4 regions of the Rhizobium centroccidentale genome follow, and region 3 is predicted to be linked to each of the others. Evidence: riboswitches for the same ligand, from Rfam matches in the RefSeq annotation. Region 3 holds a riboswitch; each other region holds the start of a gene.
The links. Region 3 has a riboswitch for cobalamin ahead of nrdH (glutaredoxin-like protein NrdH). Riboswitches for the same ligand answer to the same signal wherever they lie in the genome.
Positions count from the first base shown of each region.

Region 1: linked by a shared signal. The riboswitch ahead of cobU (bifunctional adenosylcobinamide kinase/adenosylcobinamide-phosphate guanylyltransferase) and the one ahead of nrdH (glutaredoxin-like protein NrdH) in region 3 are both predicted to bind cobalamin.
Region 2: linked by a shared signal. The riboswitch ahead of PH562_RS03610 (DUF1636 family protein) and the one ahead of nrdH (glutaredoxin-like protein NrdH) in region 3 are both predicted to bind cobalamin.
Region 4: linked by a shared signal. The riboswitch ahead of PH562_RS24515 (aromatic ring-hydroxylating oxygenase subunit alpha) and the one ahead of nrdH (glutaredoxin-like protein NrdH) in region 3 are both predicted to bind cobalamin.

Region 1 covers NZ_JAQJCG010000002.1:394,052-401,288, reverse strand. Annotated here, with positions in the region: gene cobN (cobaltochelatase subunit CobN) at 1-1,371, opposite strand, end outside; gene cobW (cobalamin biosynthesis protein CobW) at 1,608-2,657, opposite strand; gene cobU (bifunctional adenosylcobinamide kinase/adenosylcobinamide-phosphate guanylyltransferase) at 2,663-3,187, opposite strand; cobalamin riboswitch at 3,332-3,729, opposite strand; gene PH562_RS03780 (chloride channel protein) at 3,910-5,706, shown strand; gene PH562_RS03775 (cobyric acid synthase) at 5,703-7,157, opposite strand.
Region 2 covers NZ_JAQJCG010000002.1:353,759-360,995, reverse strand. Annotated here, with positions in the region: gene PH562_RS03625 (FecCD family ABC transporter permease) at 1-54, opposite strand, end outside; gene PH562_RS03620 (ABC transporter substrate-binding protein) at 117-1,076, opposite strand; gene PH562_RS03615 (ABC transporter ATP-binding protein) at 1,097-1,876, opposite strand; gene PH562_RS03610 (DUF1636 family protein) at 1,887-2,300, opposite strand; cobalamin riboswitch at 2,409-2,625, opposite strand; gene PH562_RS03605 (FAD/NAD(P)-binding protein) at 2,822-4,237, opposite strand; gene PH562_RS03600 (SfnB family sulfur acquisition oxidoreductase) at 4,951-6,168, shown strand; gene PH562_RS03595 (RrF2 family transcriptional regulator) at 6,192-6,659, opposite strand; gene PH562_RS03590 (FAD/NAD(P)-binding protein) at 6,868-7,237, opposite strand, start outside.
Region 3 covers NZ_JAQJCG010000009.1:158,009-165,245, reverse strand. Annotated here, with positions in the region: gene PH562_RS14505 (hypothetical protein) at 1-83, opposite strand, end outside; gene PH562_RS14500 (HU family DNA-binding protein) at 435-713, shown strand; gene nrdF (class 1b ribonucleoside-diphosphate reductase subunit beta) at 876-1,850, opposite strand; gene nrdE (class 1b ribonucleoside-diphosphate reductase subunit alpha) at 1,871-4,060, opposite strand; gene nrdI (class Ib ribonucleoside-diphosphate reductase assembly flavoprotein NrdI) at 4,069-4,464, opposite strand; gene nrdH (glutaredoxin-like protein NrdH) at 4,476-4,697, opposite strand; cobalamin riboswitch at 4,944-5,161, opposite strand; gene PH562_RS14475 (hypothetical protein) at 5,321-6,559, shown strand; gene PH562_RS14470 (acyltransferase family protein) at 6,768-7,237, opposite strand, start outside.
Region 4 covers NZ_JAQJCG010000022.1:86,559-93,795, reverse strand. Annotated here, with positions in the region: gene PH562_RS24535 (MOSC domain-containing protein) at 1-93, opposite strand, end outside; gene PH562_RS24530 (FAD-binding oxidoreductase) at 160-1,590, opposite strand; gene PH562_RS24525 (L-threonylcarbamoyladenylate synthase) at 1,617-2,591, opposite strand; gene PH562_RS24520 (DUF6656 family protein) at 2,651-3,268, opposite strand; cobalamin riboswitch at 3,616-3,819, shown strand; gene PH562_RS24515 (aromatic ring-hydroxylating oxygenase subunit alpha) at 3,916-5,160, shown strand; gene PH562_RS24510 (FAD-binding oxidoreductase) at 5,163-6,251, shown strand; gene PH562_RS24505 (glycoside hydrolase family 25 protein) at 6,279-7,237, opposite strand, start outside.

The DNA of each region.
Region 1 (7,237 bases), on a different contig from region 3:
GCCGGCCGGCGTATCCAACCCGACGCCATTACCCAGGCGCCCATCGCGATTGGGATAGTTTGCCATCACGAGCGCAACGCGGCGATCTCCGGGCGGCGTTTTGCGCAGCCGCGCCCAATTGGCGGCGAGCCGCGCCGTATAGCGCATGCGATCCTCGAGCGGTTCGCTGGCGACGATATTGGCCTCGACCCGCTCGTCGTAGCGAGCAGCAGCCTTGAAGGACACGGCGCGCGCAAGAACACGCCCATCGACCTCGGGCAAAGCCACATTCATGCCGAGATCGCGGGCCGAAAGCCCCTGCGAGGATGCCTCCCATGCCTCCTTCGATGAAGCAGAGAAGATGGCTTGCAGAACCACGGTATCACCCGTTTCCAGTACCGTTGCCTGACGATCCGCTCCCGGCGCCGAAACGGCAAAGCCAGTGGTATTGATGACCACGCTTGGTTTCAGTTCCATAAAGACGCTTTCGAGAATGCCGACCGACACGGCATCCTTGAGGCTATAGGCAAAGACCGGCAGCGGCCGCATGCCCTCGGCGATAAGCGCCTCCATCATGGCTTCGACGGGCTTGGTTTCACCGCTCTGCACGAGCGCGCGATAGAAGGAAATCGCCACCGTCGGGGCCTTGAGGTCCACCAATGGCTTTTCTGCTTGTAACGCCCCCTCACCCGGCGCTGGCGCGCCACCCTCTCCCCTCTGCGGCGAGGGGAAATTCGCCGCACTCTCAGCATCTACCTTCTCCCCTCGGGGAGAAGGTGCCCGAAGGGCGGATGAGGGGGTACCGTCGCATAACGCAGAAACGTTCCGCCACTCCTCGACGCCGATCATGCCCCGGCCCGGCCACCAGATGCCGGCCTTCATCAAGGGCACGGCTGGCATCGGCTTCTCGGCACCCGAGAGTATGGCTTCCGCATAGACAAGAAACGCCCGCGAATTCGTCTCTCCGCCCTCGATCAGATAGGACCAGAGGGCATTGAGATCGTCGAGCGCGACGTTGGAGAATGGTGTCAGCCCGGGATCGGGCTTCGAATCGCCCGGCAACACCGCGATAAGGGCCTCCTGACGCACCGCACAGGCATGCAGCGCCTCCAGCGCATAATGGAAGTAACTCGCCCCTCCCAGCGCCCGCACGATGATGAGCTTCGCATGCCGCGCCGTCCTGTCGATATAGGTATCGACGGACATCGGATGCTTGAGGCTCATCAGGCTTGCAAGCCGAAGGGAACGATCGCCCTCACCATGCGCTGCGGCAATCGCCGCAAGCTCGGTATCGGCAGCCGACAGAAAGAGGATATCGCCGGGCGACTGCCCGAGATCGATCGCCTCCTCGCCGTCGCTTATCGTTCCCTTTTGAGCCAGGAGGAGATGCATCAGGCGTCAGAGTATGCGGCGGCACACCCCCCTCTGTCACTTCGTGACATCTCCCCCACAAGGGGGGAGATTGTTTGGTGCCATGCTTCGCTGGACTTACCTCCCCAAGCCCCAGCTACTCCCGACGTCGGTTGTTTTACGATGTAGCAGCCACGAGCTTCTAATCTCCCCCCTTGTGGGGGAGATGTCCCGCAAGGGACAGAGGGGGGTATCGCACGGCAAAGACGCAGCATCGATCAGACCAGCGCTTCGATCGCTTTGCGCACGATCGTCTCGTCCATCTCGTGCAGGCCGATCACCACAAGCCGGGTTGCGCGGGCTTCACCCGGCGTCCAGGCGCGATCGAAATAGGTATCGATGCGGCTGCCGACGGCCTGAAGCTGCAGGCGCATGGGCTTGCCGGGGACATCGACGAAGCCCTTGAGGCGCAGCACATCATGCTCCGCAATCACGCGCTTCAGCGCATCGACGAAGGCGGCCGGATCGGCAATCGGGCCGAGTTCGACGACGAAGCTGTCGAATTCGTCATGGTCATGCGGCGTGCCGTCCTCATGCTCCAGTTCATGATGGGATTTGCGGTTGACGATATCGTCTTCCGTGCCGATGCCGAGGCCGAGCAGGACGGCAGCGGGCACGTCACCATTCTTCGCCTCGATGATTGTCGGCTTGCGGGCGGTGCGCGAGGCGACCTCGGCGCGCACACGGCCGAGTCCCTCGACGTCGATCAGATCTGTCTTGTTGAGCACGATCAGATCGGCACAGGTCAGCTGATCTTCGAACAGTTCCTCGATCGGGCTTTCGTGGTCCAGCGAGTCGTCCTCGACGCGGGCAGCCTCGACAGCGTCGTGATCGTCGGCAAAGCGGCCGGCGGCAACGGCGGCGCTGTCGACGACGGTGATGACGCCGTCCACGGTCACGTGGGTGCGGATATCGGGCCAGTTGAAGGCAGCGACCAGCGGCTGCGGCAGAGCAAGGCCCGAGGTCTCGATGACGATATGATCCGGGCGCGCATCACGCTCCAAAAGCTTCGTCATGGTGGGAATGAAATCGTCGGCGACGGTGCAGCAGATGCAGCCATTGGTCAGCTCGATGATATCGTCCTCGGTGCAGTTCTCCGCGCCGCAGCCCTTCAGCACGTCGCCGTCGACGCCGAGGTCGCCGAACTCGTTGATGATCAGAGCGATCTTCTTGCCACCGGCATTCTGCAGGAGGTTGCGGATCATCGTCGTCTTGCCGGCTCCCAGGAAGCCGGTGATGACGGTGGCGGGAATCTTTTCCTGGTTCATATGGATCAGCCCTTCATTTTCAGCGGCAAGCCCGCTGCGATAAAATAAACTTCGGCACTTGCCGCAGCGACCATCTGGTGCAGGCGGCCGGCATGGTCGCGAAATTCGCGCGCCATGCGATTTTCCGGCACGATTCCCAGGCCAACCTCGTTGGAGACGAGAACGAGCCTTGATCGCGCAGTTGGTAGAAATGCAGTGAGAGCGGCAAATTCCGCCGCCATGTCACGCTCGGCCATCATCAGATTGGTCACCCAGAGCGTCAGGCAGTCGATAAGCACCGCCCGCCCCTCCGCGTCGACAGCGGCAAGCTGCCCGACGAGATCGATCGGCTCCTCATGCGTCTGCCAGAGATCGCCGCGATCGGCACGATGCTGGGCGATGCGCTCGCGCATCTCGTCGTCCCATGCGCGTCCCGTCGCCACATAGTGACGTTCGAGACCCGTGTCCGAAATCAGAGATTCGGCGAATCTGGATTTGCCGGAACGCGCGCCGCCAAGGACGAAAACAGCTCGGGAAGTCGAAGTCGACATGCGCTATGTCCGCTCCCACCACGCAGAAGCGAGGGTCGGCAGCACGTCGCTGGAACCGGGAAACAGGCGCCCATACGCCGAAAACTCGTCTTGCGCCATGACAACCTCCGTGCTGGCAGCGGAACTCGCGTCCCAAAACAGGCTCTGCGCCCGGCACGCATGGCAGGTCTCCTGGCTCGCGGATAAGACGCCGCGACAGGGGCGGACCGAAACGGTCGCCCCCGATCGTGCGCCAGCGGATCCTTCTCGCCTTCCCGGCAATGCATCATGAAAAGGCGGACGATTCGTAGAATAAGAGGCGTCCAGCCCCGGTTGATCATGATGCCACACCAGTGGCTTTTTCGACTTGCGCCTGCCCCGCCCCGTTCGCCCCATGCGAACCATCAACGGAATAGACTTCAAACCGAACGAAAGACCCTGACCGCTCTACAGTCGCGGGGTCGGCTGTGATGAGAACGCCCGGATTGGGTCCGCCCCTTCACATTCCCTTTTCATCCCATGCGGCAGATCGCCGCTCAGGAACCATTCGTTATGCCGCAATGATTAGGCTTTCACTTAGTTCAAGTCAATCAAGGGCATGGATGCGACCTGCGCCATCCTGATTGCGAAATCGGTTGAAAATTCGCATGAAATCAGCGGCTTTTTTGCCGTATTTCTTTGATGTTAGGAGTTTATAGAGGGTAAGCCCTCACATTCGAGCAAAAACGTATCGTCCGCTTCCAATGCTACAGAAATTTCAACCGCGACGTCTCGGCGTCTTCTCGGTCCTATTCGATCTCGGTCGCTTCAGGGCATTGCTGCGTCGTGGCGAGCTGGGACTTGTTTTTGCCGGCGCCCTGGTGGGAATAGCGTCCGGCTGTGCCGTAACCGCGATGAGCTATATCTCGCGTAAGCTTCATAGCGTCATCTACGGCATAACCGACTACGAACGCTTGAGTTCAGCGGCAATGGCGATCCCCGACAAATCGGTGTTGTTCATCGCGCCGATCGCCGGCGGCATCATTCTCGGCATCCTGCTTTATATATTGTCGCGCACGCGCAAGAAGCCGATGGTCGACCCGATCGAAGCCAATGCGCTGCATGGCGGCCGCATGTCGCTTACCGACAGCATCATCGTCGCGGTGCAGAATCTGATCTCCAATGGATTTGGCGCGTCTGTCGGGCTTGAAGCAGGTTACACGCAGCTCGCCGCAGGCATTGCCTCCAAATTCGGCTACAAGATGCAGATGCGCCGCGCAGACCTGCGCATGCTCGTCGGCTGCGGCGCGGCTGGCGCCATCGCAGCCGCCTTCAATGCGCCGCTCACCGGCGCCTTCTATGCCTTCGAGCTGATCATCGGCAGCTATTCGATCGTGACCCTGACCCCCGTCGTCGTCTCGGCGCTGATTTCAACGATGATTGCCAGACTACTCGCCGGCGACGACTTTGCCATCGATATCGATCACTTCGGGGCGATCGTTCCGGCGGATTATCTTCCAGCCATCCTGCTTGGTGCCTTCTGCGCCGGTATCGGCATCCTGATCATGCAGGGCGTCGCCTGGGTCGAGGAACTGGCACGCAAGAGCTCCATAGCGCCGCCTTTCCGGCCTGCGCTCGGCGGCCTGGTCGTCGGAACACTGGCGCTGATCTCGCCGCAAGTCCTTTCGGCCGGCCATGGCGCGCTGCATCTCAATCTGTCTACGGACGTGACGCTGGGCGCCTTGGCGGGTCTATTCCTGCTGAAATCGCTCGCCTCCGCAATATCGATCGGCTCCGGTTTCAGAGGCGGCCTCTTCTTCGCTTCGCTGTTCATGGGCGCGCTGCTCGGTAAGATCTTCGCCTATTGCGCACCCTATTTCGATCATGCCACGCTGACGCCGGCCGTCTATGCCGTCGTCGGCATGAGCTCGCTGGCCGTTGCCATCATCGGCGGCCCGCTGACCATGACCTTCCTGGCGCTTGAAATCACCGGGGACTTTCCGATCACTGCCCTGGTGCTGGCCGCCGTCATCACCTCGTCGCTCGTGGTGCGCACGACCTTCGGCTACTCCTTCGCCACATGGCGCTTCCACCTGCGTGGCGAGAGCATCCGCAGCGCCCACGACGTCGGCTGGATCCGCAATCTCACGGTCGCCCGCATGATGCGCCCTGACGTGCATACGGGCAGCATCGACATGAGCATCGAGGAATTCCGCAAGAATTTTCCGATCGGCTCGGCGCAGCGCGTCATCCTGATCGACAAGAACGAGAAATATTCCGGAATGGTTCTCGTGCCCGACGTCTATGCGAGCCCGATCGAAAAAGACGACGAGGAGCACGGTCTTTCCGATTTCATCCGGCTCCGCAACGAATTCCTGCAGCCGCAGATGAACGCCAAGCAGGCAGCCGCCATGTTCGAGCAGACCAAGAGCGAAGCGCTCGTCGTCGTCAACGACCTGATCGAACGCAAGGTCATCGGTCTGCTGACGGAGAGCTATACGCTGCGCCGCTACAGCGAAGAACTCGACCGCCGTCGGCGGGAAGTTTCCGGCGAACTCTAGGCGACCAGACCGTCGAGCCAGGCCGGATCGAGTACGCTTTCCAGCTCTGCCGCAACTTCGTCCAGAGCCATATCGACGCTGGCGCGATAGTTCACGCGCTCGCCGGAAAGGCCGAAGCTTGCCAGCAGCTTTGCCCGGTAAGCGTCGCTGCCGAAGAGCCCATGAAGATATGTGCCCATGATGCGGCCATCGGGCGATACCGCTCCATCGGGCCGCCCGTCGATCATGGCCGATGGCCGTTCGCAGTCCGGACCCCGCGTCACACCGAGATGGATCTCATAGCCGGACAGCGGCACGTCATACTCTTTCGAGACCGCAAGACTGTTGCGCACCGTCTTCTCAGGAGCCATTTCCGTCTCGATATCCAAAAGACCCAATCCGGGCGTCTCGGTCACCGATCCCTCGATACCGAGCGGATCGTGGACGGTATGACCGAGCATCTGATAACCGCCGCAAATGCCGATGACGCGACCGCCGCGGCGCACATGGGCAGCGATATCGCGATCCCATCCTTGCTCGCGCAGATCAAGCAGGTCACCGATCGTCGACTTGGAGCCCGGCAATACCACAAGCCCCGCATCGGCGGGCAAGCGCTCGCCAGCGCGGACGAAGACGAGATCGACATCGGGCTCGGCCCGCAGCGGGTCAAGATCGTCGAAATTGGCGATCCGCGACAGCACAGGCACAGCGACCTTGAGCGCACCGGAGGTACCTCGAGCAAGTCGCTCCAATACGACCGAATCCTCCGCCGGCAGGCGGGTGGCCGCCTTTAGCCACGGGACGACGCCATGACATTGCCATCTAGTGAAACTGCCAATCGCCTCAATGCCCTCACCAAACAGTGAGACATCACCACGGAACTTGTTGATCAGATAACCGCGGATCATCCGCCGGTCTTCCTCCGGCAAGATATGATATGTGCCGACCAATGACGCGATCACGCCGCCGCGGTCTATGTCACCGACCAGCACGACGGGAATATTGGCGCGTGTCGCAAAGCCCATATTGGCGATGTCGCCGCGCCGCAGATTGATCTCGGCAGGCGAACCCGCTCCCTCGACGATGACGAGATCGGTTCCTGCCCGCATGGTGGCGAAGCTTTCGAGCACCGCGCCGAGCAATTGCGGCTTGAGGGCCTGATAGTCCCTGCCCTTGGCCTGCCCCCAGACTTTGCCCTGAACGATGATCTGGCTGCCGGTCTCCGATTGCGGCTTCAACAACACCGGATTCATGTGAACCGATGATGGCACGCGCGCCGCGAGCGACTGCAGCCACTGCGCCCGTCCGATCTCGCCGCCGTCTTCGGCAACGGCGGCATTGTTCGACATGTTCTGTGGCTTGAACGGGCGCACTCTCACGCCCCTGTTTGCGAACAGCCGGCACAGTCCCGCGACCAATACCGTTTTTCCGACATCGGAACCGGTTCCCTGTAGCATGATCGCTCTTGTCATTGCTCACCACCTCGATACGCCACAGCCACTGAAAACGCTAGATTCCGCCTTGATTTTGCCGCGATCTCCAGCTGCCGGAA
Region 2 (7,237 bases), on a different contig from region 3:
CAGGATAAAGCCGATCGCGAGCAAGGGGATGAGAATAGAGAGGTTGAGGCGCATGTTTAAATCTTGAGGAAGAGATCCGCCCCGTGATGAACTGGACGGATCGACATTGCAGACGATTACATGGCGCTCGGGTGAAAGGCCTTGGCAAGCGTGGCAATGGCCTCGATGTTGCGCGGCCCCGGCGTCGCCTGCACATAGGGCAGAACCACGAAGCGGTCATTCTTTACGGCATCGATATTCTTGACAGCCGGATTGCCCTTGAGGAAGGCGATCTTCTGGGCGGCAGTCACCTGGCCGTAATCGACGATGACGATCACTTCCGGGTTCTTCTCGATGACCGGCTCCCAGGACACCTCCGTCCAGCTCTTCTGGACGTCGTCCATCACGTTGACGCCGCCGGCAGCCTCGATCAATGCGGTTGGAATGCCGTAGCGCCCCGATGTGAACGGCTTCTCCTCACCGGAGTCATAGACGAAGACGCTGGTCGGCTTGTCGACATGACCGATCCTCGCCTGGATCTCGGCAAGCTGCTTGCGATAACCGGCGACGAGCGCTTCCGCCCTGTCCTCGACACGGAAGATCCTGCCGAGATTGAGGAGGTCAACGAACATGTCGTCCATGGTCGGCTTGTTCTTCTGCATGACGAAGATGCAGGATTCGGTCAGCTCATAAACCTTGATGCCAAAGGGGGCGAGCGTTTCCGGAGTTACCTCGCCGCCGACCTTCATGCCGTAGTTCCATCCGGCAAAAAAGAAATCCGCGTTGGCACCGAGCAGCACCTCCTTGCTCGGATATTTCGGCGACAGCTCCGGCAGTTCCTTCACGCCGCCACGCAGCTTCTCATCCAGCGTCTTCCAGCCGGAAATGCCGGTATAGCCGACCATGCGGTCCTGCAGCTTCAGCGCCAGCATCATCTCGGTCAGGTTGACATCGTTGGAAACGGCCCGCTCCGGCGCTTTGTCGAAGGTTACATCGCGATTGCAGCTGCGCACGGTGACGGGCTTGGCGAATGTCGTTCCCCCAAACAGGCTTCCGATAAGCAAGGCCGCGGCAGGTAGGGATATGCGAGAAAACATGAATAACTCCAATGATCGTATTATCGAAGGGAAAAGGAAAATCGTTGCGGGCCGCCGTCGGTGTGATGCAGCCGCGTGCCGACCCTGAAAGCGCTCGAGACGTGCTCCACAGTCAGGACTTCGGCAGGTTCGCCGTGGCCCGTGAGCCGCCCGCAATCCATGACGGCGATCTGCGTCGCAAAATCAGCGGCGAGATTGATATCGTGCAGTGTGGTGATGATCGTCGGGCCGAGTCCCTTGAGTAGCTCAAGAATCTCGAGCTGGTGTCGGATATCGAGGTGATTGGTCGGCTCGTCGAGGATGATGAGCTCCGGCTCCTGCGCCAAGGCACGGGCGATCAGCGCCCGTTGCTTCTCGCCGCCGGACAGCGACGCGAATTGCCGCGGTGCCAAAGCTTCCAACTCCAGCCGCGCAAGGGCTGCGGCGGTGACGTCGTGATCGCGATCACTCCAGCGCGCCATGCCCTTGCGATGCGGAATACGCCCCATCAACACCACATCCCGCACACTGAAAGGAAAATCGCCTGGCGTCTCCTGCGGCACGACGGCGATCCGCTGCGCCACCTCCCGCGGACCGATGGACCATAGATCCACGCCGTCGAGATGCACCCTGCCCCGCTGCGGCTTGAGGCAGCGATAGAGGCAGCGTAGCAAGGTCGACTTACCGGCTCCGTTCGGACCGATGATTGCAAGCCGGGCGCCAGCCTCGACGGACAGCGTAATACCGCTAATGATCGGCATTCCCTTCTGGGCACCCCAGCTGATGCCGTCTGCTTCCAGTCGTGCGCTTCGTTCGGACATGACCCGGCTCCTATTGCAACACGACCAGCTGGCGTTCGGCTGAAACGATGGCGGCGGGAATGCGCGCAAGGGTCTTGCCTGCCAGCGCTCGCGGGCGTTCGCTTTCGCGGCTCAGCCCATCGGGGCGATCCCGATAAAGCTTCGCGAAGGAGATGAGGGCACCTATATCTTTCGCATCCTCTATGTCACCGAAGAGGTACGTCGCCTTTGCCTTGGCCTGGAAAGCGACCGTGCACGGCCGTTCGCAACCCGCCATGCAGACACTGCCTTCCAGGCAGAAATCATCCGCAAGTGCAGCGCCAGCCTGGGAGATCGCCATCTGCAAATGCTTCAGGAGCTCGAGGCCCGGCCGGCATGGTTTGCCGACATAACGGCAGTTGGTGCACACGGTGATCCGGTGCGTCGCCTCTTTTGTATTATCCATGAGATGCCTCCCGGAGATTTCGCCGGAGGCACAGTCAAGATAGGGCCAGCGGACGCAGCGGCGCCCTCGCCCAACCACTGATTTTCCATCGGAACACCCCGTCCGTTGCGGTTGATATCGTCGATGGCAGGTCTCCTGGCTCGCGGGTCACAACTCGTTCGCGCCTTCCCGGCTTAACGCCAGTGGCATATTGCGAACGCGCTCTCCGCTTACAGTTGCGGGGGCAGCCACGGTCTTGGCCCCTGATGGGTAATCCGCACCGTGTTCCCTTTTCAGCCGCTATCAGGATCGATCCGAAAGCAGCACCATCGGCGGTATTCATGTCACAGAAAGCGGATGCGGGCAACGGCGATGTCATATGCACTTTCATTTGTCCTGGAGCTTCGGCTTAAGCGACAACAATCTGTTACGTTATTACATAACAGATAGCAAGCCACTATCTCCGCTCGCGGCTGAAACTGCGATATGCACATGCGAAGGCACCGCAAACACGATCCAAAATGGAAGAAGCCGCAGAGCTGTCAGACCGCCTTGCATTGAGGATGGAAACGCTCCGCGACACTCTCTGCCGCCGCATAGGCCTGCGTCACGATCTCAGGCACCAGATCGATGTCGGGGAGACTTCCAAGTCCCAAGGGACCAATCGCAAAAAGCCCCTCCGTCGTGCGCCCGTTGACCTCGAGCGAGCCTGTCGCCTCCACGGCGAGACCGAGGCCAAGCTCGTCAGGCACCGCAAGGCCGGCATCGATGAGGCTACGCAGCAAGGGTGCGTTCAGGTCGGGCGCCTGGCACCGACAGTCGATTACGTCGTCGGCGTAGAGCTGCTCGGTCTCCTGCCGGCCAGCCGGCTTCAAAACCAGCCCGGTCGGCGTGCGGCGGATAAAATGACCGCGCCGCAGCAGTGTATTACCCTCGGCAAGCTCCTGATTGAGGCGCACATGCAGCGCTTCGGGCAGCCGATTGCGATGGCTGTCATAAAGCGCCCGCAAATGGCGATTGAACTGCTGCTTCTGCCCTGCCGGCAGGGATCGCCAAAGCGAGCGCGCATGCTTGCGCAAGCCGTTCATGACGGATTGCCAGCTCTGGCCGTTCGCCTCCGCCTCGCCGCAAGCCTTGCGGACGAAGCGGACGATCTCGCTGAGCTTGCCGGGCATCTCGTCGGCAGGGAAAACCGGATCGGCATTATTGCGCGTGTGGCTCTGCGGCAGAAAGCCTCGCCGCGAAACGATAGTGATCTGCCCCGTATAGCCGCTCTCACGCATCTGCAGCAGCCGATCGACAACGCGCAGGCCGCTTCCGAGCAGGATCGTATGCGGTCGCGACACGAGACGGCGCGCGCGCACCGTGGTCGGCACGGTCACGAGATCGCTGGCCTGGAATTCGTGATCGCTAATGCCATAGCCTGTCGCCAGCACCACCATGTCGAAAGGCGCATTGGCGGCGCCATCGCTTTCCACTGCGAAACGGCCGCCACGAACGCGCCGAAGCCCGAAGACCGTCTCACTGCTGACCTGCACCGCCACATCCCGCCGTGACGAGAAGGCTTCCGAAAAGCGCTGATAGACGTAGTCGCTGAAAATGCTCTTCGGCACGAAGATCTGCAAAAAACCGGGTATGGCGGCGGGCACGGCGCTGCGGAAAGGCGCATTGCCGCAAAGCCATTGATTGAAATCGTCGGGATCGCCGGCGGAAACGGAAAGATCGCGAACACGGCTGTTGAGAATTTCGCTGCTATGTCCGGAGGCGAGCGCCTGACCGCCGCTGACGCTGGAATTGGGATCGAAAAGCTGCAGATGGAAGGGAAAGCGCACCGTCTTCATCAGGGCGATCGCCATCATCATGCCGGAAAAACCGCGCCCAATCACGGCAATGCGCGGCATCGCATAAGGCTGCGCCGTCGCGTTCGTCCTGGCGGAAAAGAATCCCTGAACCGTCATATCAACTCCTGGGGCAAGAGGTGGTCGATCATGCCTTTCTTGGGCTTGCTCACTTCACAGGTCCGGAAACACAGACGCCGATATCCGGAACTCGGCAACCTTGGAACCGCGGCCGACAGAACGCACGAAAGCCGCTTCCGTTCTCAATACGCGTCGCGCTTCTTCAATCAGGACCCTTCCAAAATGAAAGATGCGACAGGCAGGTCCAACTCCGATCCAACACCAGATGCCTGCAATCGGCCGCCATATGATTACTTCGTCAAAAGCCATCGGGCAGCAGAATTATTGCTATTGTCTACTTATTTAGTCGTATATGAAAGCGCGAAAACGCGCTGCTAGCAAGTGCTTTCTTGTCCGGTCGGAATAGGGTCGACCAAGCTGCGGCACGGAAAACGGCCGACGGCCGGACACTCCCTTCGTATCCTGCACTCACGTCGACGGGCAAAAAAGGAAAGCAATTCCAAGCTCTAAGATCAGCTTATGAAGCAGCTTTCGCTATTCGTTGGCCGCAGGAAAGAGGGCTCGCAACCTCTATCCTCAACGTATTATATCGGGCCGCGCGCTTACAATTTTCGTGGTCGACGCCTATCGTGTCCGAGGGCGCGATATGAATGCACCAGGAAAATCCGTTGTACACTCCATCTATCGAAATTAAGATCGCAGCGATTTGCTGCGCCTGAGAAACCGACTTGGCGCTGGCCGAGGAGTGGTGAATGGGGACTGTTTCGCAGTTGCACGAACGCGTCAGACCGCCTGCCCATCGCATCCAAAGCGAAGAGGAAGCGCTCGACATCGCGCGTTCGCTCGCGGCCGCCTTCGCTCAGCATGCAAGCGATCGGGATATCAACCGCATTCTGCCCTATGACGAGCTCGAGGCCCTATCGCAGTCAGGCCTGCTCGGGATTTCCGTTCCGTCGGAACATGGCGGCATCGATATTTCGAACAGCGTTCTCGCCGAGGTCGTTGCCACCCTCGCCGAGGCCGATCCTTCCATAGCACAGATACTGCAAACGCATTTTCATGTGCTGGAAGCGGTGAGAATTGCGGGCGGCGAGGACCAGCGGGCATCCCTTTTCGAGCGTGCCATTACCGGCGATCGTTTCGGCGGCATCTTTTCCGAATCCGGTGCAAGCGGCACCGACCAGCACCCCTTGCATCTGACCGCGGACGGGCTCGGATTCCGCGTCAACGGACGGAGCCGGCCTTCCGCCAGCATTCTGTTTTCGGACTGGATCGCGCTATTCGCGGCGGACAAACGCAAAGGGCTGATAGCCGCTGTCGTGTCCAGAAATACGGAGGGCATCCAGATCATCGACGACTGGGATGGCTTTGGTCAGCGCACTTCCGGAAACGGCACGACCATATTGCATAATGTCTATCTCAATGGCGACGCCCTTCTCCTGCATCGGGAAAAGCTGGCGGAGCCCACAGTGATCGATAGCGTGAACCAGCTCACGCGCGCCGGCATCAATCTCGGCATTGCCCGTTCCGCGCTGACGGCGACGATGGAATTCGTGCGGACGCGCTCGCACTCAGGGGAAGGCAACGGGGATGAGCGATCCGTCAACGATCCGCTGATCGTGACAAGGATCGGCGAAATTGCCATCCGCATCGAAGCGGCGACGGCGATGGTGGAGCGCGCCGGCGGCAAGATCGATGCCGCGCAGATCAATCTCACCGAAGATCATGTTATCGACGCCGCGCTCTCCGTTGCGGCGGCCCAGACGATTACGGCCGATATGGCGATGGAAGCAGCCGACGCGCTGTTCGAGCTTGCGGGCACGGAGTCTGCGCGCATCGGACTGAACCTCGACCGCCACTGGCGTAACGCCCGCATTCACACCCTGCATGAACCGGCCCGCCGGAAATACCACATCGTCGGCAACTACCATCTCAACGGCGTAAAGCCATCGAAGACCTCATTACCTTAATGGGCGCAGGAGAATCGACAAGGTCAGCCGATGTGTGAAGCCCGGCGGTCTTCCCGTTCCGGCAGATCAGCGTCAGCGCCGCCGGCAACAAATTGCTCGAGCGACATGTTGTCGAGAATCTCGGCAATCGCGTCCCGCACCTCAGTCATCGAGCGCCGAACCTGACAGCGCTCCGGATCGGAACAGTCATCGCAGGCTTCATAGGCCGTGCGGCTGGCGCAGCGGATAGGTGCCAACGGACCGTCCAGGGTGCGGATAATATGGCCGATGCGGATTTCCGATGCAGGACGTGACAGCGAATAACCACCGCCCGGACCTTTCTTCGAACGCAACACGCCGGCGTTTCGCAATTCGAGGAGAATGGTATCCAGAAACTTCTTCGGGATATTGTTGCGTAACGCGATATCGTTGATGAACGCGGTTTCACCCGGACCAAGGCGTGCGAGATCCACCAGCGCCTTCAGTCCGTACTTTCCTTTTTTCGTAAGCATCGCCGTCCGCTTTACTGCAAAGTCAATTGTTGAAAACCCGGCATAGCTCGAAAGAGACTCAACGGGCAGATCCTGTCAGCATGGGACTGCGGAAGTAACCCCGCAATCTCGTGGGAACAAGATAGTAACTCACAAATTGTATAGTTTATATGAGTAAATTTAGGCAAATGTATCGTCTAAGCAACGATTTTGCGGCTTTTCTTGGATTTTAGGCGGCGCTGCTATCCAAATATGTCTTGCCTTGCCCACGCCTGTAATCGGCGATCGCGCCGGCCACCTGGTCGGCCACCAGAACGGCATGCTCGATCACCTCGGGCAATCCCATCAATTCGCCGAAGGTTCCGCGCGCAAGCGGTCCGGAGATGAACAAGGAAGGAACCAGCGTACCATCGCCGGCAAGCGCCCGTGATTGCGTATCGCAGAAAAACCCCAGTCGCGCTGGATCCATTGCGAGATAACCGGCCTTAGATAGCTCATCGATCCAGCCTTGCGATTGCAGGATCCCGCGGTGCCCTGGTCCGGTGGTGACCACGACCGCATCGAATTGCCTTTCAACGGACAGCTCTGAGCGGCTGAGT
Region 3 (7,237 bases):
TCGTCGCTGATGATCTGCTTTGCGATCTCGATGGCCCAAAGCCCGAAATCGCCGCGGTTACCTATCTTGATCTCGTGTTCCATTGTCCGTCCCATCATTTATCACAGCCAAGCCTCTATAGACCTGTCGGGCAAAAGGCCAGTTTCAATGACCCGTTACCGCTCGCATCCGGAGGGCGAAGAGGGCGCTGGAGCTCTGATTCCGGCCCTTTCAGCAGATTCGCAGGCGTCTGCGGTAGCATGGAGCGCTCTCCCATCGGCCGCCCGACCGAGCCCATGACTGGAAAAACGCTTGCGGAAAGCGTTCAAAATGGCCTCGATGCGTCGGAACCTGTGGAAATACAGGCATTCTCGGCCTTTCCGGCCCCGACTCCAGGTGACAATGGACATCGTCAATGGAAATGATTCCAGCGTCATCAATGCGGGGGAAGCCTCATGACCACCACCAATGAAATCGCAGACAAGATCGCTGCAGACCACAAGCTTACCAAAGTCCAGAGCAAGGCGATTGTCGAAGCCGTCTTTGCAGCCATTACCGGAGCCGCAACATCCGGCGCCGAAACCTCGATCCCGGGCTTTGGCAAGTTCAAAGTCAAGGATACGCCGGCGCGCGAAGCACGCAATCCGGGCACGGGCGCAACCATCAAGGTTGCCGCATCGAAGAAGCTCGCCTTCACGCCGGCAAAGGCGCTGAAGGATGCGCTCAACAAGTAATCCGGATCGTTAAGGTCCGATGGATCAATGGCCGGCTCTATTTGTTAGAGCCGGCCGTTTGTGTTTCCAAGCGGAGATAAGCGCCGCTCAGCGACGGCTGCCGTCAGGGCACCGTTTCCAAGGCGACGGCTCGAACGGCTTGAGCTGCGCCAAGCTCGATCCTCAGAAATTCCAGTCCTCATCCTCCGTGGCAACGGCCTTGCCGATGACATAGGACGAGCCGGAGCCGGAGAAAAAGTCGTGGTTCTCATCCGCATTCGGCGACAGCGCCGAAAGGATGGCCGGGTTGACCTTGCAGGCTTCGGCCGGAAAAAGCGCCTCATAGCCGAGATTCATCAGGGCCTTATTGGCGTTGTAGTGCAGGAACTTCTTGACGTCTTCGGTCAGGCCGACGCCGTCATAGAGCGCTTCGGTATATTTGGCCTCGTTATCATAAAGCTCCAACAGCAGATCGAAGGCGAAATCCTTGATTTCCTGGCGCTGCCCGTCCGAAAGCCGCTCCTGCCCGCGCTGGAACTTGTAGCCGATGTAATAGCCATGCACGGCTTCATCACGGATGATGAGACGGATCATGTCGGCGGTGTTGGTGAGCTTGGCGCGGCTCGACCAGAACATGGGCAGGTAGAAGCCGGAATAGAACAGGAAGCTCTCGAGGAAAACGCTGGCAACCTTCTTCTTCAGCGGATCGCCGGACGCATATTGCTCCATGATCAGCTGCGACTTGCGCTGCAGAAACTCGTTCTCCTCAGACCAGCGATAGGCGTCGTCCACGTCCGGCGTCAGGCAGAGCGTCGAGAAGATCGACGAGTAGGAACGTGCATGCACGGCTTCCATGAAGGAAATGTTCGACAGCACCGCCTCTTCATGCGGGGTCGCGGCATCGGCCATCAGCTTGACCGAACCGACACCGTTCTGGATCGTGTCGAGCAGCGTCAGGCCGGTGAAGACGCGGATGGTGAGCTGCTGCTCCTCAGGCTTGAGTGTCGCCCAGGATTGGATGTCGTTCGACAAGGGCACCTTCTCCGGCAGCCAGAAATTACCGGTCAGACGGTTCCAGACCTCGAGGTCCTTGTCGTCCTCGATGCGGTTCCAGTTGATGGCCCGAACGCGGCTTGCCGGCTTGAATTGCATATTCATTTTCATCGTCCCTCAAACGTTCAGAGCGTGCAGGAAACGCAGCCCTGAACCTGCGTGCCTTCGAGCGCCATCTGACGAAGGCGGATGTAATAGATAGTCTTGATACCCTTCTTCCAGGCGTAGATCTGCGCCTTGTTGATATCGCGCGTTGTCGCGGTATCGCGGAAGAACAGCGTCAGCGACAGGCCTTGGTCGACATGCTGGGTGGCCGCAGCATAGGTGTCGATGATCTTTTCCGGCCCGATCTCGTAGGCGTCCTGGTAATAGTCGAGATTGTCGTTCGTCATGAAGGCGGCCGGATAATAGACGCGGCCGATCTTGCCTTCCTTGCGAATCTCGATCTTGGAGACGATTGGATGGATCGAGGAGGTCGAGTGGTTGATGTAGGAGATCGAGCCCGTCGGCGGCACGGCCTGCAGGTTCTGGTTATAGAGCCCGCCCTCCATGACGGCTTTCTTCAAGGCGAGCCAATCCTCCTGGGTGGGAATGGCAATCCCGGCCTTCTCGAAGATTTCCGCGACACGCCCGGTCGCGGGCTTCCATTCCTGCTCCGTATACTTATCGAAATATTCGCCGGAGGCGTATTTCGAATTCTCGAAGCCCTTGAAGCTCTGGCCACGCTCGACCGCAAGCAGATTCGAGGCGCGAATAGCGTGGTAGGTGACCGTGTAGAAGTAGATGTTGGTGAAATCGACACCTTCTTCCGAGCCGTAGAAGATGCGCTCGCGGGCGAGATAGCCGTGCAGGTTCATCTGGCCGAGGCCGATCGCATGGCTTTCGTCATTGCCCTTCTCGATCGAGGGTACGGAGGAGATATGGCTCATGTCCGAGACGGCCGTCAGCGCCCGGATGGACATCTCGATCGTCTTGCCGAAATCCGGGCTGTCCATCGCGGCAGCAATATTCAGAGAACCGAGATTGCAGGAGATGTCCTTGCCCATATGCTTGTAGGACAGGTCGTCGTTGTATTCGCTGGCTTCGCTGACCTGCAGGATTTCCGAGCAGAGATTGCTCATGGTGATGCGGCCGGCAACCGGATTGGCGCGGTTCACCGTGTCCTCGAACATGATGTAGGGATAACCGCTTTCGAACTGGATTTCGGCGATCACCTGGAAGAATTCGCGCGCCTTGATCTTCTTCTTGCGGATGCGGCTGTCGGCCACCATCTCGCGATACTTCTCCGTCACCGAAATCTCGGTAAATGGCACGCCATAAACGCGCTCCACATCATAGGGCGAGAATAGGTACATATCCTCGTTGTTCTTCGCGAGCTCGAAAGTAATGTCCGGAATGACCACGCCGAGCGACAGTGTCTTGATGCGAATCTTCTCGTCGGCATTTTCGCGTTTGGTATCGAGGAAGCGCATGATGTCGGGATGGTGAGCGTTCAGGTAGACGGCGCCCGCCCCTTGCCGCGCGCCAAGCTGGTTGGCGTAGGAGAAGGAGTCTTCCAGCAGCTTCATGACGGGAATGATGCCGGACGACTGGTTCTCGATATGCTTGATGGGTGCGCCGGCCTCACGGATGTTGGTGAGCGATAGCGCCACGCCTCCGCCGCGTTTCGAAAGCTGCAGAGCCGAGTTAATGGCGCGGCCGATCGATTCCATATTGTCTTCGACACGCAGCAGGAAGCAGGAGACCAGCTCTCCGCGCTGCTTCTTGCCGGCATTGAGGAAGGTCGGTGTTGCCGGCTGGAAGCGGCCGGAGATAATCTCGTCCACCAGATCGCGCGCAATCTGCTCGCTGCCCTGCGCCAGCGTCAGCGCGACCATGCAGATGCGGTCTTCATAACGCTCGAGATAGCGTTTTCCATCGAAGGTCTTCAGCGTGTAGCTGGTGTAGTATTTGAAGGCGCCGAGAAAGGTCGGAAAACGGAATTTCTTCGCATAGGCGTGATCGAAGAGATCGCGCACGAAATTGAAGGAATACTGATCCAGAACCTCCTGCTCGTAGTAGCCTTCCCTCACCAGATAATCGAGCTTTTCCCTGAGGTTATGGAAGAAGACCGTGTTCTGATTGACGTGCTGGAGGAAGTATTGCTTGGCCGCCATACGATCCTTGTCGAGCTGGATCTTTCCGTGCTCATCATAGAGGTTCAGCATGGCGTTCAGTGCGTGATAATCCAATGCTGGTTCCGCCGCCTTGGCTGGCCGATCATTCGTGGTAGCAGAAAAAGTGCTCTGCGGTTTTTCGCCCGCGTCCCGCAACAAAGAAGAGCTTAGCGTATCCAAAATCGTTCCAATCCCTGTCTGACATTGGCGACATCCTCATCCGTGCCCAGAAGTTCGAACCGATAGAGATACGGCACCTGGCATTTAGCAGAGATGATGTCGCCGGCGATCCCGTAGGTCGCGCCGAAGTTGCTGTTGCCCGCGGCGATGACCCCGCGGATGTTCGAACGGTTGCCCGCATCGTTGAGGAAGCGGATCACCTGCTTGGGCACGGCCCCTTTGCCACCGTCGCCGCAATAGGTCGGGACGATCAGGACATAGAGCGAGGTCGTTCGAAATTCGTCTCCCGCGGCAAGCGGGATACGAGCAGCCGGCAATGCGAGCTTCGTAACGAAGCGATGGGTATTTTCCGACCGGCTGGAGAAATAGACGATCTCGCCCACCGCCCGGCTCCTTAAGCGAGAGCGCTGATCATGTCGGGACGGAAGCCGGCCCAATGCAACTCCCCGGCGACGACAACCGGAACCTGGCGATAGCCGAGACCCTGCACCAGCTCATAGGCGGCGGCATCGGTCGATACGTCGACGATGGTGTAGTCGATGCCTTGGCGATCAAGCGCGCGGGTCGTGGCTGTGCACTGGACGCAGGCGGGCTTGCTGTAGACGGTGATGCTCATGAGATATCCTCGTATGGATGGGCACGGAAAATCGCTCGGGCATCGGATGATGCCCGCTCGGCGGGTGAAAAGTGGAGCAAACCTAGCCGGCGGCCGGACGCATTTAAGCGGCCGTCACTCGCGCGGGCGACTATAGATACTCAGGAACATGGACTTCACCCCGAAGTTATCAGCGGGATCTTCGAGGAAGCGAGGGCGGCCATTATGCCGCATGGACCATCGCTCGCCAGCCGGACACCCCGCCCGTGGACGTCAATGCTCAAGGCAGGTCTCCTGGCTCGCGGGTCATAACATTCGTCTTGCCTTCCCAAGACACACGGTCTCAGTGACGTCATTGAACGAATGCTCACCGCTCACAGTTGCGGGGGCAGCTCCGGCTTAGCGATCATCATGTTCGCCGACCAGATTCCCGTCTTAGCCTCCAATTCTTGCGAATCAGAAGAACCTCGAACACTATATATAGTATCTTCAGTTAAAATTGCGTCAACTGCTTCGATGGCCTCAAGCCAATTTCGATGTTGATGAATTCCGACAATCTCGCCTGACGCGTGCACAGGGGCTGGACAGATGCAGCGTTACTTCATTACGCTGCATCTGTAATGTTATTACATAAAGGACCCTTCATGCCGAACACAAGCTCTGGTATCCTCCTTGCAGCCTCATCCTTGGCTTGCGCCTTGCTGCTTCCCTTCCCGTCGTTTGCCGACGACGAAAAGGAGACGGAAAGCTGGCGACTATTCGTCGCCGATCACAGCCTGCCGATCGTCCGCGCGATCGATGCCTCAAGTGGCAAGGAAATCGGCCGGTTCGATCTTCACGGCTATGCCTCCCTGTCTCTCAGTCAATCCGGCCGCACCATATTTGCCGTGCAAGGCGAAAAGAATGTGGTCCACGCGATTGCGACCGGCATATCCCTCTCCGACCACGGCGAACATCGCGACATCGAACTTTCCGATCCGAAACTGCTCCGGACATCGATCAAGGGCGAAAAGCCTGGGCACGTGGTGACGCACGGCAACAATGTCGCAATCTTCTACGACCGCGACGACAAGTTCGATCTCCTGTCCGAAAATGGCCTTGCCGAAGGCAAACCCGATATTCGTTCATTCCAGACCATCGCCGCCCACCACGGCGTTGCCGTTCCGATGGGCGACCATCTTCTCGTGTCGGTGCCGAACATGGAGGCTTCCGTGAAGGAAGGCGAGTTGCCGCCGCGCCTCGGCTTGCGCGTGTTGGACCGAACGGGAGAGCAGGTTGGTGATATCAAGCGCTGCACAGGGCTTCATGGGGAAGCGACTTCCGCCCGGCTGATTGCCTTCGGCTGCGAGGAAGGTGTCCTGATCGCTCGCCCCGGCGGTATCGACGGCCCAAAGGTGGAGATGCTCGCCTATGGCTCTTCCTTGCCAAAGGGCAAGGTCTCGACATTGCTCGGCGGCATGTCCATGCAATTCTTCCTCGGCAATTATGGTGAGCAGAACGTCGTATTGATCGATCCGGACAATTCTGACCAACCCTACAAGCTGATCGAACTGCCGACACGACGGGTCGATTTCATACTCGATCCGGCAAAGCCGCAGATCGCCTACATTCTCACCGAGGACGGCAATCTGCATCTTATTGATGTCGTGAAAGGCGCGATCGTGAAATCCGAGACCGTTACCGAACCTTACAGCAAGGACGGTCACTGGCGCGACCCGCGGCCTCGTCTGGCGATCGCCGGCAATCTCATCGCCATTACCGATCCGCGCCACGGCCTCGTGCGCATGGTCGATAACCAATCACTGATGGAAGTCCGCAGCATTCCCGTCGAGGGGCAGCCCTTTGCGATCGTTGCGGCCGGCGGATCGGGAGCAGTGCATTGAGAGCCTGAGGTGTAGAGATTGCGATCCGATTCGGATCATTGTTCGTTGGTAGTCAGTATCTGACTACCGCCACCTGTTTTGAGCGCCATGTTTTAAGCGCGATGCCATCGATCGCTAACTGTTGAACATCGCAACGGGAGCCGGTGCTCGGCCAGCTCTCGACAATTGGCGATCGATAAGAATCCGGCTTGCCAAGCCGCCCATGATATCAGGCAGCGTGCGGACGAAACTTTGCGGTCGCAGCACCCTCCAGACGAAACTTCAGTTCGTAAGCCACAGCGCAGATTGCCAAAGTGGCGACGGCAATTGGGATAAACGACACGGCGGACAAGAGTCCCATACGATCCAATCCGTAGGCGATCAGCAGCATAACGGTCTGGTGGAGAACGTAGTAGGTAAGAACCGCCCTATTGAGATAGCGGATCACGGCATTTTCCGATCGGCACCAAATCCTCGCATAGCCGAGAACGGCGACGATCGCGCACCATTGGAACGCACCACCAAGTATTCTCCCGACAGACAGCCGCCACATTTCTGGATCACTGGATGGCAGGCTGGGAAACAGGCATACCAAAGCCACCGCGCAAGCGACCGTCAGAATCAACGCCGGTCTCCGCATGTTGACAATAGCATCCCAGCAATCGTCACGCGTTGCCATCACAGCTCCCATCACGAACG
Region 4 (7,237 bases), on a different contig from region 3:
GGTCAGCAGTTGAATATGATCTTTAATCTGCTTGCTGAACTGGTGCACGCCGCTGCTGCTGACCGATGTCACATATATGTGCTTGTCGCCCATACTGAAGCCTTCCATAACAACCTAGATTCAGAGCGTGTCTCGCCCGTTAAGGCAGCCGACCAACTCTCAGACCTTGAGGACCTTCCCAGGATTCATGATCCCGGCCGGATCGAAAGCCGTCTTGATCCGGCGCATCAGGTCCATCTCAATATCGGAGCGGATCGAAGCCAACTCGTCGCGCTTCAGCTGGCCGATGCCGTGCTCGGCCGAGATCGAACCGCCATGCTGCAGCACAAGCCCGTGCACGATCTTGTTCATCTCGCGCCAGCGTCCGATGAACTCGGCCTTGTCGGCGCCGACAGGCTGCGAGATGTTGTAATGGATATTGCCGTCGCCCATGTGGCCGAAGGCGCAGACGCGCGCGCCCGGCATGGCTGCCACAACGGCCTTTTCGGCCTCCGCCATGAATTGCGGGATCTGCGCCACCGGCACGGAAACGTCGTGCTTGATTGAGCCGCCCTCCGGTTTCTGGGCATCCGACATGCTCTCGCGCATATGCCAGATGGCTTTCTGCTGCGTCTCGGAGCTGGCGATGGTCGCATCCTGGATCAGGCCGGCCTCATAGCCTTGCTCGAGCAGCGCCGACATCATCCGCTCGGCGGTCTCAGCCGAATCCGAGGTGGAGATGTCGATCAGCACATACCAGGGATGGGCTGTGTCGAGCGGGTCGCGCACGCCCGGAATATGTCGCGTGGTGAATTCGACGCCGATGCGCGGCATCAGCTCGAAGCCGGTCAGCGCCGTGCCGCAGAGGCTGGAGGCGTTCTTGAACAGGGTCAGCGCATCGTCGACCGATTGCAGGCCGGCAAAGGCGACCTGATGGCCGAGTGGCTGCGGAAAGAGTTTTAGCACTGCGCCGGTGATGACTCCGAGCGTGCCTTCCGCGCCGATGAAGAGGTCACGCAGATCGTAGCCGGTATTGTCCTTCTTCAAGCGGCGCAGCCCGTTCCAGATCTCGCCCGTGGGCAGAACGACTTCAAGGCCAAGGCAAAGCTGGCGCATGTTGCCATAGGCAAGAACAGCCGTGCCGCCGGCATTGGTGGAAAGATTGCCAGCAATGCGGCAGGAACCTTCGGAGCCGAGCGAAAGCGGAAACATGCGGCCATGCTCGGCCGCCGCCTTGTGCACATCCGCCAGGATGCAGCCGCCGTCGACGATCATTGTATTCCCGACCGGATCGATATCGCGAACGCGGTTCATGCGTTCCAGCGACAGGATGATGTCCGAGCCGCCCTCGCGCGGCGTCTGGCCGCCGACAAGGCCGGTATTGCCGGTCTGCGGAACGATAGCCGTCCCGGTCTCACTGGCAAGCTCGAGGATGGCCGACACCTCTTCCACCGAGCCGGGCTTCAGCAGCATGGGCGAGGCGCCGTGATAGAGCCCACGGTTTTCCACCAGATGCGGCGCGATTTCGGCCGGGTCCCGCACGGCATGTTTTTCGCCGACGATGGCGACGAAGCGATCGAGAAGGTCGGAGGAGGGGACGGAGCTGCTCATGGCGTGTCCTTTGCCTGATGGCTGATTTAGTCTCTGGGCGCGGCGGCGCGGCGCAGCCGGTCGTTGATGGCCTCGCCGAGGCCCTCGTCGGGAATATGCGAGAAAGCGATCGTGGCCGCACCGGTGGCATCGGCGCGCTTCATGAAATCGAAAAGATTCGCGGCAGCTTCCGAAAGATCGCCGCTGGTGCTCAGATCCAGCACGGCAACCGCATTTTCGATGCCGGGAATGTCAGGCGTCCCGAAGCGGATCAGCGCTTCGTTCGCGGAAACATCCGTCGCGTCGAGCCGCACGGCTGCACCCGGCGCATAGTGTGAGGCAAGCATACCGGGTGCCTCGATGGCAGCGGAAGCCTTCTTCTTGCGCTTCAGCGCCTTGCCGGCCACACGCTCGATCTCGCTGGCTGCCAGCCCGCCGGGTCGTAACAGTCGCATCTCGCCATCCTCGACCTTGACGATGGTCGACTCCACGCCGACGACCGAGGCCCCGGCGTCGAGGATGAGCGTGATCCGCTCTCCGAGATCGTCGTCCACATGATCGGCGCTGGTGGCGCTGATCTTGCCCGAGGTATTGGCGCTCGGCGCGGCAAGCGGCCGGTCGAAGGCGCGGATCAGGTCTCCGGCAAAGCCCCGCGGTACGCGGATACCGACCGTGTCGAGGCCGGCGGTCGCCAGCGGATGGATGCCGCTATCGGGCTTGAGCGGCAGCACCAGCGTCAGCGGTCCGGGCCAGAAGGCTTCCGCGAGCTTGCGCGAGATGGGGTCGAAGACCGCATAGCGCTCGGCCATCGCAAGATCGCTCATGTGGCAGATCAGCGGATTGAAGCGCGGCCGCCCCTTCGTCTCGTAGATCCGGGTAATCGCGGCAGGATTGGTGGCATCGGCGGCAAGGCCGTAGACCGTCTCCGTCGGCAGCCCGATCGGCAGGCCCTCGGCAAGGGTAGCCGTCGCGACCTCTATTGCCGTTTGCGGATGTTCGAGAATATCTATGTGTCGTGCCATGGCCTGCCTGCTTGCAGTTCAGGCCGTTTCTTATGCCCTTCGAGTTTTCGGATCAATCGTCAAAGCTGGCGAATGATGTCGCGAAGCTGCTCGTTGCGGGCGCCGAGCAGAAGAACGTTGCGGATGGCGATCTGCGGATCGTGGGTGTGGAACAGTACGCCGTTGCCGCGGACGTCGCGATTGATCGTCAGCTTCTTGTCTTCGGCTTGCCTGTCCGGATGGATGGCGACCGCGAAATACATCCGCGAATATTTGAGGCTGATATCCTCGAAGAAGTTCTCTTCGTGGCCGATCCGGGCAAAGAAGTTGGCTATGTAGAAGGCCCAGTTCACCTGCTCATATTGGGCGAATTGCGTCCGCGCGGCGGTGACATGGCAATAGCCGAGATGCGGCGTGTCCTTCAGCGTGTGATGAAAGATGAGCTTCGGGAAGCGGATGGACCTATGGAAATTGTTGAGCCGGTCGTGGGTCTTTTCGCCGGCGTCCCGGAGCTTCAGCGCCGTGCGTTCGGCCACCTGTTCATGGGTGAGGTATTCGCGCTCTTCTGCCAGCCAATGCGGCCTGTTGCGGTTGATGCGGCCGGTGCGCAGGAATTCGGTGTACCCCGTCGTTGATACCGGCTGCGCCGGTTCAGGCTCGGCGGGCTTCCCAGCGTCGAAATATCTGAGTTTGGCCATGCCGGATCTCGCTATAAACTCTTCGGCGACATGATGGACTACGGAGCTTGAGCCGAGCTTGACCGCGCCGGACCGAAGGCTCCCGATAGCGGCTCTGTCGGCGCTCTCAGCCGTGCAACTAGCCTCCCAATTATCGGCCGTTTGCAGACCTGTCGCAATCAGGATAAAGCGTCATTGGTGGAATGCACATACGATGCTCGGAGCGTCTCTGATGCAAGCGCCCAACCAATTGAATTTCCTCTCTATATTCTCGCGGCACGCAACCGTCCGGGCGTCCCGTTTCGACTGTCGTCAATTTCGGAGCCGATGTCGCATTGCAGCGCAGCGGCTGGCGGAGCCGAGAGCTATGATGCCATCAATCTCAAGGTGCCGTCTGCTAGGGAGACGGAGAATTGGGAAGCCGGTCAAAATCCGGCGCTGCCCCCGCAACGGTGGTGGAGTGAGGCATGGCGGATAAAGCCACTGGGTCGATCGACCTGGGAAGGTGCCATGGGGCTCTGGAAACAGGGCCGCTCCAGAGCCCGGAAACCAGCCTTGGGCACATAGGTTTACTGACCGCGGCGGGTGGTCGGGACATTGCTTTTGGCCGCTCCCAATCGGCCGCGCATGTCCTTTGCCCGCCTTCTGGTACTGCTAAGGATAGGCAAATGGACATCGGCAGCAAAGTTCTGCGGCAACTGAAGAACCACCGGACGGGTTTGAGCCTTGAGCAACCGTTCTACACCGATCCGGATTACTTCAAGCTCGATATGGAGACGATCTACTATCGCGACTGGCTGTTTATCGGCCATGATTGCGAAGTGCCGCGCGCGGGCAATTATTTCACCGTCCAGATCGGCGATTATCCCGTCGTGATCGTTCGCGGCCGCGATCAGGTCATCCGCGCCTTCCACAATAGCTGTCGCCATCGCGGCTCGCGTGTCTGCACCACCGAGCGCGGCTCGTCGGCAAAGCTCGTCTGCCCCTATCACCAGTGGACCTACGAGCTCGACGGCTCGCTGCTCTTCGCCCGCCAGATGGCGGAGGATTTCGACAAGAGCCAGTATTCGCTAAAGCCGGTTCACTGCGAAAGCGTCGGCGGCTACATCTTCATCTGCCTCGCGCAGAACGCCCCCGATTTCGCACCGGTTCGCGCCACGATCGAACCCTACATGGCGCCGCACCGCATCAGCGAAGCCAAGGTCGCCTTCCAGAGCACCATCATCGAGAAGGGCAACTGGAAGCTCGTCTGGGAAAACAACCGCGAGTGCTATCATTGCGCGGCCAATCACCCCGAACTCTGCCGCACCTTCCCGGAAGCTCCGACCGTGACCGGCGTGCAGGGCGCGATGAGCGACCCCGTCATCACCGAGCACTGGGCACGCTGCGAAGCCGCCGGCCTGCCGAGCGAATTCAAGATCTCGCCGGATGGGCAGTTCCGCACGGCCCGCATGCCGCTGATCGAAGGTGCCGAGAGCTACACCATGTCCGGCCAGAATGCCGTCAGGCGGCCGCTCTCGCCCGATGTGACGATCAACGGCATCGGCACCATGCTGCTGTTCCACTATCCGACGACGTGGAACCACATGCTCGGCGACCACGCGATCTCCTTCCGCGTCCTGCCGATCAGCGCCGAGGAAACTGCCGTGACCACGAAGTGGCTCGTCCATAAGGATGCCGTCGAAGGTGTCGACTATAATCTGGAAGAGCTGACCCACGTCTGGACCGAAACCAACGATCAGGACCGCCGCATCGTCGAGGAAAATGCCTTCGGCATCCGCTCGCCGGCCTATGAGCCCGGTCCCTATTCGGAGATCCACGAAGGCGGCGTCATGCAGTTCGTCGAATGGTACACGACATTCATGATCAACCGGCTGCAGGGCGATCAGGCCAAGCTGTCGGCGGTTGCCTGAGCATGAACATGACCGTCTCCCTTCCGCATCGCCACCTCGACCAGATGCAGCCCTGGAATGATAGGCAGCATGTGCTCGAATGCCTCTCGGCAACGCCCGAAGCGCCTGACGTGATGACCTTCACCTTCGGGTCCGACAAGGATAACTGGTTCCGTTATCTGCCGGGCCAGTTCGTGACGCTGGAGCTGCCGACGGCTCCGGAGCCGGTCATGCGCACCTATACGCTGTCGTCCACGCCGTCGCGGCCCTTCTCGGTCGCGGTGACGGTGAAGGCGCAAAAGGACAGCATCGGCACGCGCTGGATGTTCGAGAACCTGAAGCCGGGCATGCGCATCAAGGCTTTCGGCCCGCTCGGCGATTTCAGCCATGTCCGTCATCCCGGCGAGAAATATCTTTTCGTCTCGGCCGGCTCCGGCATCACGCCGATGATGTCGATGACGCGCTACATGTCCGATATCGCACCGCTGTCTGATATCACCTTCGTCAACTGCTCGCGCAGCCCGGCCGACATCATCTTTCGTTCCGAGCTCGAATATCTCGCGCGCTTCATGCCGAACCTCAATCTCGGTTTCATCGTCGAAGGTTGCGGCCGAACAGACCTCTGGTCCGGGTTGAAGGGTCGTATCGACAAGGCGAAGATCGGCCTGCTGGCGCCCGATTTCATGGACCGGACCATCTTCTGCTGCGGCCCGGAAGTCTTCATGGACGCCGTGCGCTCGATGCTCGAAGCGCATGGTTTCGACATGTCGCGCTATCATCAGGAAAGCTTCCAGCCGGCCAATGCGGCGACACCGCTTGCGGAAGTCTCCGACGATGCATCGGGCGAGGCGGCGACCACGATCCGCTTCACCATGGCGGGCAAGGATGTCGTCTGCGCGGCGGGCCAGACCGTGCTTCAGGCGGCGCGCGGCGCCGGCGTGCGCATCGGTGCCGCCTGCGAATCCGGCCTCTGCGGGACATGCCGGGTCATGAAGCTCTCGGGCGAAGTCGAGATGAGCCATAATGGCGGCATCCTCGATGACGAGATCGACGAGGGCTATATCCTCGCCTGCTGTTCGCGTCCGAAGACGGATGTGCAGATCGAGGCCTAGCATCGATCTAAGGGCGGTCGTACCGGCCTAGAAATCCTGATAGTTCAGTTCGTTGATCTCGACCGGCTTGGTTTGCGGGGTTGACGCGGTGACGACCGGGTCGATCTCGGTCATGAGCGAAACGAGCATCTGCCGCGGTCCGCTGCACATCTGTGCAAGCGCGATCGTCAGGTCCGGCGCGGGCAGGGGTTTGGCCGGCAGGAGATCGCCCTGCGGCCAGATCCTCGCGAGCTGAACCTTCGTCATCGGCACGACATTGACGTCGATATCGGTGAGCGTCCCCGGCACCCGATAGGGGCAGCTTTTCTCCGAGCAATTGTCCGACGAAGCGAACTGCCAGATGGCATAATTGTCCCAGTTGCCGAGTGGGAAAGTGCCTTTGACATCAGGCTTGTAGCGCGCATACCACAAGGGCAGCCGCGACAGCAGCGGATAGGTACCCCGGTGATCGGCGATGTAGCGCGCCATATTGTGATTGACATAGAGAATGGGGTAGCGCCCGGTCTTGACCTTGATGTGGGCGACATAGATCTGCGCATCGTCGAGTGACATGAACTGCGTCGTGTCCATGCCGTCGATATCGAGCACCATCAGCTCATCCGGCTGTGGATCGGCATAATCGAGAAAATGATTGGCCTGGTCGATCGGATTGCCGGGCCGCCCCAGATGATAGGCGCCCCATAACAGACCATTCGCCTTTGCCAGCATGCGGCGCGTTTGAAAGAGCTCACGGCTGACTGCGTACTTACGCCACATCGTCCTGCAATGGGCCACCGTATCGCCGCCGTGATCGCCGGTGCAGCTGAAGCTTTCGGGCAATCCGTCGGAGGCCTTGGAGATGAAGCCGGCTATCCGTTTGTCCTGCAGAAACGCGTTCCAGTCGATGGTGTTCAGCTCGTAAGCATCGACAATCAGGGCGTTTTTCGGATCGCCCCAGGGCGGGCTTTCGCCGGCCGAAGGCTTGGAGACCGGCCCCATCAGTGCCA